3 regions of the Methylobacterium sp. EM32 genome follow, and region 1 is predicted to be linked to each of the others. Evidence: riboswitches for the same ligand, from Rfam matches in the RefSeq annotation. Region 1 holds a riboswitch; each other region holds the start of a gene.

What was found. A riboswitch is a leader RNA that binds a small molecule or an ion and turns the genes downstream of it on or off. The one in region 1 is predicted to bind cobalamin.
Region 2: another riboswitch for cobalamin. It lies ahead of ABZT49_RS26175 (TonB-dependent receptor); the one in region 1 lies ahead of ABZT49_RS10780 (CbtB domain-containing protein).
Region 3: another riboswitch for cobalamin. It lies ahead of ABZT49_RS06765 (TonB-dependent siderophore receptor); the one in region 1 lies ahead of ABZT49_RS10780 (CbtB domain-containing protein).

Annotation. Positions count from the first base shown of each region.
Region 1 is NZ_JBEXZS010000072.1:57,453-59,703, reverse strand. Features, by position in the region: gene cobO (cob(I)yrinic acid a,c-diamide adenosyltransferase) at 1-571, opposite strand, end outside; gene cobU (bifunctional adenosylcobinamide kinase/adenosylcobinamide-phosphate guanylyltransferase) at 568-1,116, opposite strand; cobalamin riboswitch at 1,209-1,410, shown strand; gene ABZT49_RS10780 (CbtB domain-containing protein) at 1,440-1,616, shown strand; gene ABZT49_RS10775 (CbtA family protein) at 1,705-2,251, shown strand, end outside.
Region 2 is NZ_JBEXZS010000195.1:30,163-32,413, reverse strand. Features, by position in the region: gene ABZT49_RS26185 (LON peptidase substrate-binding domain-containing protein) at 1-343, shown strand, start outside; gene ABZT49_RS26180 (Trm112 family protein) at 393-596, shown strand; cobalamin riboswitch at 704-891, shown strand; gene ABZT49_RS26175 (TonB-dependent receptor) at 1,035-2,251, shown strand, end outside.
Region 3 is NZ_JBEXZS010000045.1:11,583-13,833, reverse strand. Features, by position in the region: gene ABZT49_RS06765 (TonB-dependent siderophore receptor) at 1-1,305, opposite strand, end outside; cobalamin riboswitch at 1,507-1,716, opposite strand; gene ABZT49_RS06760 (TAXI family TRAP transporter solute-binding subunit) at 1,816-2,251, opposite strand, start outside.

The sequences.
Region 1 (2,251 bases):
CGGCGAAGTGGTGCTTCACCGAGCCCATCTCGGTGACGAGGTCGGCCGCCGCGATCAGCTCCGGCTTGGCGTTGCGCCCCGTCACCACGACGTGCAGGTCCGGCCGGCGCCGGCTCAACGCCGCCACCACCGCGTCGAGCGGCAGGTAATCGTAGCGCAGGGCGATGTTGAGTTCGTCGAGGATCAGCAGCCGGATCGACGGATCGGCCATCAGCGCCTCGGTCTTCGCCCAAGCGGCGCGGGCCGCCGCCATGTCGCGGTCGCGGTCCTGGGTCTCCCAGGTGAAACCCTCCCCCATCGTGTGCCACGCGACCTGATCTTGGAACCGCTCCAGCGCGAAGCGCTCGCCGGTCTCCCAGGCGCCCTTGATGTACTGCACCACCCCGACCCGCCAGCCGCGGCCGAGCGCCCGCAGCATCAGCCCGAAGGCGGCGGTCGACTTGCCCTTGCCGGGGCCGGTATGGACGATCAGCAGGCCCTTCTCGATCGTCTTGCCCGCGACCTCGGCGTCCTGCACCGCCTTGCGCTTCTCCATCTTGGCGCGGTGGCGCGCCGCCTCGTCGTCGCTCATTGGGCGTCTCCCTTGATGATCATCGGCAGGCCGGCCACCACCAGCACCACCCGGTCGGCGAGCGTCGCAAGCCGCTGGTGCAGGCGCCCGGCCTCGTCGCGGAACCGGCGGGCGAGCGCGTTCTCCGGCACGATGCCGAAACCGACCTCGTTCGAAACCAGCACTAATGGCCCGGCCGCCGTTCGGCAGGCCTCGACCAGCGAGCCGGTCTCCGCCGCAAGGTCGGCCGCCTCGTCTAGCATCGCGTTGGTCAGCCACAGGGTCAGGCAATCGACCAGCACCGGCCGCCCGGCCGGCGCCCGGGCGATCACCGTCGCCAGGTCGCGCGGCGCGTCGACCGTCTCCCAGGGCGGAGGCCGGCGGGCGCGATGCTCGGCGATGCGCGCGCGCATCTCGTCATCCCAGGCTTGCGCCGTCGCGACGTAGAGCCAAGGGCCCGGCCGCGCCTCGATCAGCCCTTCCGCGTAGCGGCTTTTTCCCGATCGGGCGCCGCCCAGCACCAGGGTCAGGCGCGAGGCGGCGTGGTCCGGATCCGGCACGGGCATCTCCTTGTCTGGCGAAGAACTCGGGGCCGCGAAAAACTCGGGGCCGGAGGTGTCGCGGCAGGCCGCGCCGATTGCAAGCCCGCAGGCGACCGGCTAGGGTCGGGCACGACGGTGCCTCGGCGACGAGGTGAAAAGGGAACGCGGGAGCCGGGCTTCTTCCGGTATGCCGCGGCTGCCCCCGCAACTGTGAGCGGTCACACACGGTCCGCCATCGGCCACTGGAGCGATCCGGGAAGGCGGTGGGCCAGCAAGACGCCGCGAGCCAGGAGACCTGCCGTCACCCCTTTCTCTCGACGCCGCCGGTGGGGCGGCAGGAGTTCGTCATGGTCGCGATCACCCGGTCCCTCTCCCCCGCCCTCGTCGGCGAGCGCCTGAGCGCCGTCCTCCTGGCTGCCACGCTCGGCATCGGGCTCCTGTTCGTCTCCGGCTTCGCGCCCGTGGTCGCGTTGCACAACGCCGCGCACGACTGGCGCCACGCCCACAACTTCCCCTGCCACTGACCAGGGCCTGACCCTCGCAAAGCCGCGCGGCCTGCGCCCTTGAGGGGCTGCGGGCCCGTGGCCCTTTGGTCGTGCAGGTGATCCCCCCATGACGAAACGTCTGCTCGCCGCGGCACTGGTCGCCGGCTTCCTCGCCGCGTGCGTGGCCTCGGTCCTGCAATTCGCCCTCACCTCGCCGCTGATCCTGGCGGCGGAGAAGTACGAGACGGCGGAGAGCGTGGCGCCGGCCAAACACGCCTTCGCCAACCCGTTGATCGTGCTGGCTCATGCCGGCCACGACCACGGGGCTGAGCCGCAATGGCAGCCGGCGCCCGGCCTGCCGCGCCTCGCTTTCACGGCGCTGGCGACGCTGGTGAGCGGTGTCGGCTACGCGCTGCTCCTCGGCGCGGTGCTGGTCGCCACCGGCCGCGCGGTGACGCCGTCCGAGGCGCTGAAATTCGGCATCGGCGGCTTCCTCGCCGCCAGCCTCGCGCCGGCGGTCGGGCTGCCGCCGGAACTGCCCGGTGCTGCGGCGGCCGCCCTCGAATCGCGCCAACTCTGGTGGGTCGCGACGGCGCTCGCCACCGCGACCGGCCTCTACCTGGTGGCGATCCGCCGCGGGCCCGCCGCGATCGCGGTCGGCCTCGCCCTCATCG
Region 2 (2,251 bases), on a different contig from region 1:
GCTGCCGAACGCCACGGGCTTTCGCCGCTGCAAGGTCACCTTCGCGCCGTTCGAGAGCGACTTCCACGCCCGGGCCGGCGAAGAGGCGGTGGACCGCGCCGGCGTGCTGAAGGCCCTGCGCGATTTCGTCGAGGCCAACGACCTCAAGGTCGACTGGGCCGGGATCGAGGAGGCGCCGAACGAGGCCCTGGTGAATGCGCTGTGCATGATGAGCCCGTTCGGCCCGCGCGAGAAGCAGGCGATGCTGGAGGCGCCCGACCTCAAGACCCGGGCCGAGGTGCTGATCGCCGTGACCGAGATGGAGCTGGTGCGGGCCTCGGGCGCCGAGCCGACGCTGCAATAGGCGGCGCTTTGGGCTAAGGCCTTCGCCGGACCATTCGGAAGGACGTCCCGTGAGCGATTCCCCCGCCTCCTTCGAGGCCACCCGCATCGACCCGAAGCTGCTCGAGCTCCTGGTCTGCCCCCTGACCAAGGAGCGGCTCGACTACGATTCCGCGCGCCAGGAGCTAATCAGCCGCTCGGCCAAGCTCGCCTACCCGATCCGCGACGGCATTCCGATCATGCTGCCGGAAGAGGCGCGGCCGCTGGCGGATTGAGGCGACGGCGTCGCGCGGAAAGCAGGACCCCGCGCGGTGTCCCGTCGACAACCGGCAACACGCCCGACAAATCGGCGCGCGCCCCGTTGGCGCCCGCCCCGGTCCCGCCTACACCTCGACGGGACGGTTCCCCTCGGGGATCAAAAGGGAACGCGGTGCCGAGAAGCCGCGGCTGCCCCCGCAACTGTGAGCGGCGAGCCCTCCATCACCGACGTCACTGGGCCGCGAACCCGGGAAGACGATCGAGGGCTGAGACCCGCGAGTCAGGAGACCTGCCGTCAGCCGTGGTCACATGTGGGCCGCGCCGGCCGGGGTGTGTCGGTGCCTCCACGGTGACGTGCCACAGCCCGTGAAGGCTCGCCCGTGCCTGTCTCCCGTCTCCCGTTCCTTGCGGCGTTGGCCGCGTGCCTGCCCGTTGCCGTTCACGCCCAGGACGCCATCCCCCTCGACCAGATCGAGGTGAAGGCGCCGGCCCCCGCCGCACCGGGGGCGGCCAGCGCCGGCTATCCCGGCGGAATCACCGGCATCGGCGGCGCCTTGCGCCCGGTCGAGGCGGCGAGCGCCGGCATCGTCAGTGGGGCCGTCATCAACAGCCTGCCCGTCACCCGCCCGGGCGAGGTGCTGGAGGCGGTGCCGGGCCTGATCGTCACCCAGCATTCCGGCGAGGGCAAAGCCAACCAGTTCTTCCTGCGCGGCTTCAACCTCGACCACGGCACCGACATCGCCATCCACGTCGACGGCATGCCGGTGAACATGCGCACCCACGCCCATGGCCAGGGCTACGCCGACCTCAACTTCCTGATCCCCGAGCTCGTCGGCGCGGTCGAATTCCACAAAGGGCCCTACTTCGTCCGCGACGGCGACTTCGCCTCCGCCGGCTCGGTGCGGATCGACTACCTCGACAAACTGGACAGGAACATCGCGCTGACGACGCTGGGCAGCTTCGGCTTCAGGCGCGGACTCTCGGCGGCCTCGGTGCCGCTCGGCGCCGGCAACCTTCTCGTCGCGGGCGAGGCGCAGGCCTATGACGGGCCATGGGTCGTGCCCGATGCCCTGCGCAAGCTCAACGGCGTCGCCCGCTACAGCCAGGGCACGGCGACGGACGGCTTTTCCGTCACCGGCATGGCCTATTGGGCCAAGTGGAACGCCACCAACCAGATCCCCGAGCACGCGGTGGCGGAGGGGATCATCGGCCGCTACGGCAGCCTCGATCCGACCGACGGCGGCGACACCGGGCGCTTCTCGCTCTCCGGGCGCTGGAGCCAGTCGGATGCCGGCGGCATCACGCGAGCCTCGGCCTACGTGATCCGCTACCAGATGAACCTCTGGAACAACTTCACCTACTTTCTGAACGATCCGGTCAACGGCGATCAGTTCCGCCAGCGCGACGCCCGGGTGCTCGGCGGCGGCGAAATCAGCCGTGTCTTCCAGGGCGACCTGTTCGGGCTGGCCATGGAGAACGAGATCGGCGTGCAGACCCGCACCGACGACATCCGGGTCGGCCTGTTCAACACCACCGCCCGACAATACCGCTCGACGGTGCTCGACGACCGGGTGCTGGAGGCGAGCGCGGCGTTCTACTACGAGAACCGGGTGCGCTGGACCGACTGGCTGCGCACCAGCGTCGGCTTCCGGGCCGATGGCTACTATGCCAA
Region 3 (2,251 bases), on a different contig from region 1:
CTGGACGTAGAAGGCTGTGTTGGTGACCTGCTCGAAGCCGTTGGTCTGGAAGGCGAAGGGCGGCAGCGGCCGGCCGTAGACCGGGGCGTAGATGTCGAGGGAATAGGGCGTCTGGCGGAAGCGCGAGCGGACCTGCTGGTAGCGGGCATCGGTGCTTTCGCGCTCGACGCCGAGGAGCAGGGTATGGCCGATCCCGGCGGTGTCGAAGCGCCCGACCAGCTCGGCCTGCCCGATCGCCACGTCCCAGCGGTAATTGCGCAGGTTGCGGTCGCGCAGGACCGTGCGGTTGTCGGCGGCGATCCCCCTTACCTCCACCGCCTCGCCGGTCAGCGCGCCGGTGTTGAAATAGGTCGCGAGCCGCATCTGCCAGTCGGCGTCGAAGCGATGGTCGACCCGCACCTGCATCATGTCGCTGGATTGGTGGATGCTCTGGCCCGGCTCGCCGAGGAAGCGGGAGATCGGCAAGGCGCCGAGCTGCCCGTTGATCGCCACGATGCCGCGGTCGAACACCGCGCGGTTGCGCAAGAATTCGGTCTCGACCGTCACCCGCGTGTCGGGCGTGACCTGCCAGCTCACCACCGGGGCGACGAGGAGCCGGTCGCCGTCGACGAAATCCCGAAAACTGTTCTGGCGTCCGGCGGCGAGGTTGAAGCGGTAGAGGAGCGTGCCCTCCTCGTTGAGGCTGCCGCCGGCATCGACCGTGCCGCGGACCTGTTCGAACGAGCCCCAGAGCCCGCCCATCTCGACGAAGCGCTCCCGCGTCGGCTGCTTGGTGATGATGTTGACGAGGCCGCCCGGGTCGCTGCGGCCGAACAGGCCGCCGCCCGGTCCCTTCAGCACCTCGATCCGCTCGATGTTCTGGGCATCCTGCTGGGGCGGGAATCCGCGGGCGAGGGGAAATCCGTTCTTGTAGATCTCGGCCGTGGCGACGCCGCGCACCGCGTAGCCGAGGGGCGAGAGGCCGCCGAAATTGTTCTGCTGCACGATGCCCGGCGTGTAGGCGAGGACCTGCTCGGCCCGCGTCGCCGCCAGATCGGTGATGACCTCGCGGGGAGCGACGGTGACGACCTGCGGCACGTCGCGCTGGGGCGTGTCGGTCTTCGTGCTGCTGACGGCGCGGTCGGCGCGAAAGCCCGGGGTCGGGCCGATGAGGCCGATCGTGCCGGCGGCGGTCGTCGGGAGCACCGGCAGGCTCGGACCCGGCACGGGCGGGCGCGGGCCCTCCACCACGACCTCGTCGAGGGCGATGGTCTCCTGGGCCCGGGCCTCAGGCACCGCGGCGCCGAGGGCGAGCGCGGTCGCCAGGGTCGCGCCGTACCGACGCCGGTGGGGCGCCAGGTGAGCGGACGGAGCGCTGGGGGACGGCGGACGGCGTTTCACGGGAGCGTACTCGACTGTTGCCGCGCGACGCGGATCCGGGCGAGCGGCAGGCTGCGTTCGCGCGATCGCGCGGCGCAGGGCCCGAGCGCTCCTCCGGGCCGCACCGCCCGTGGGACGTGACCGCGCCGGACGGCGCGCGCTCAAGGCAGGTCTCCTGGCTCGCGGATCACAGATCCCGCCTGGCCTTCCCGGTGCAGGCGCACCAGTGGCGGTCGGCGGCGGAACCTCTCCGCTCACAGTTGCGGGGGCAGCCCCGGCATCGTCCCGTCGGGACTCACCGGATTCCCTCTTCGCCCACGGGCTCGCGCCCGGGGAACCTTGGCGGCGCCATCCATGGCAGGCTGCCCGCCGGGGAGCAACATCTAGAAACGCAATGTAATAATGTTGCGATCGCTGTGTCCACAGGATCACACCGGCTGGTGCGGTCTCCGTACCCTACTTGTCCCGCAGGAAGGCCGCCGTCGCGGGATGCAGCCAGGCCGCCGGGACGGCCTCCTTCAAGTTGCGCGGGTCGCTCGGCCGCTCGTGCGGCAAGAGCCGCGCGAGGGCCGGCTTCGCCCTGTCGATCGCCGCGACGAGGCGGGTCACCGCGGCCGGGTCGAGGCCGGGCCGGCCGAGAACGAAGCTCCACGATCCCACCGTCTCGATCGCCACGTTCTGGCCCGGGAAGGTGCCGGGCGCGACGGTGATGCGCCGCAGGGACGGGCTCGCCGCCAGGATCGCAGGGATCGCCGCCGCCGGGGGGCCGAGGAAGCGGGCGCCGCCCGGCGCCTCGGCCATGGTCCGGAAGCCCGGCCAGCCGGTGCCGCCGCCGAACAGGGCCGCCGCCCGTCCGTCGCGCACCAGTGCCGGGCCGTCGCCGGCGTGATCC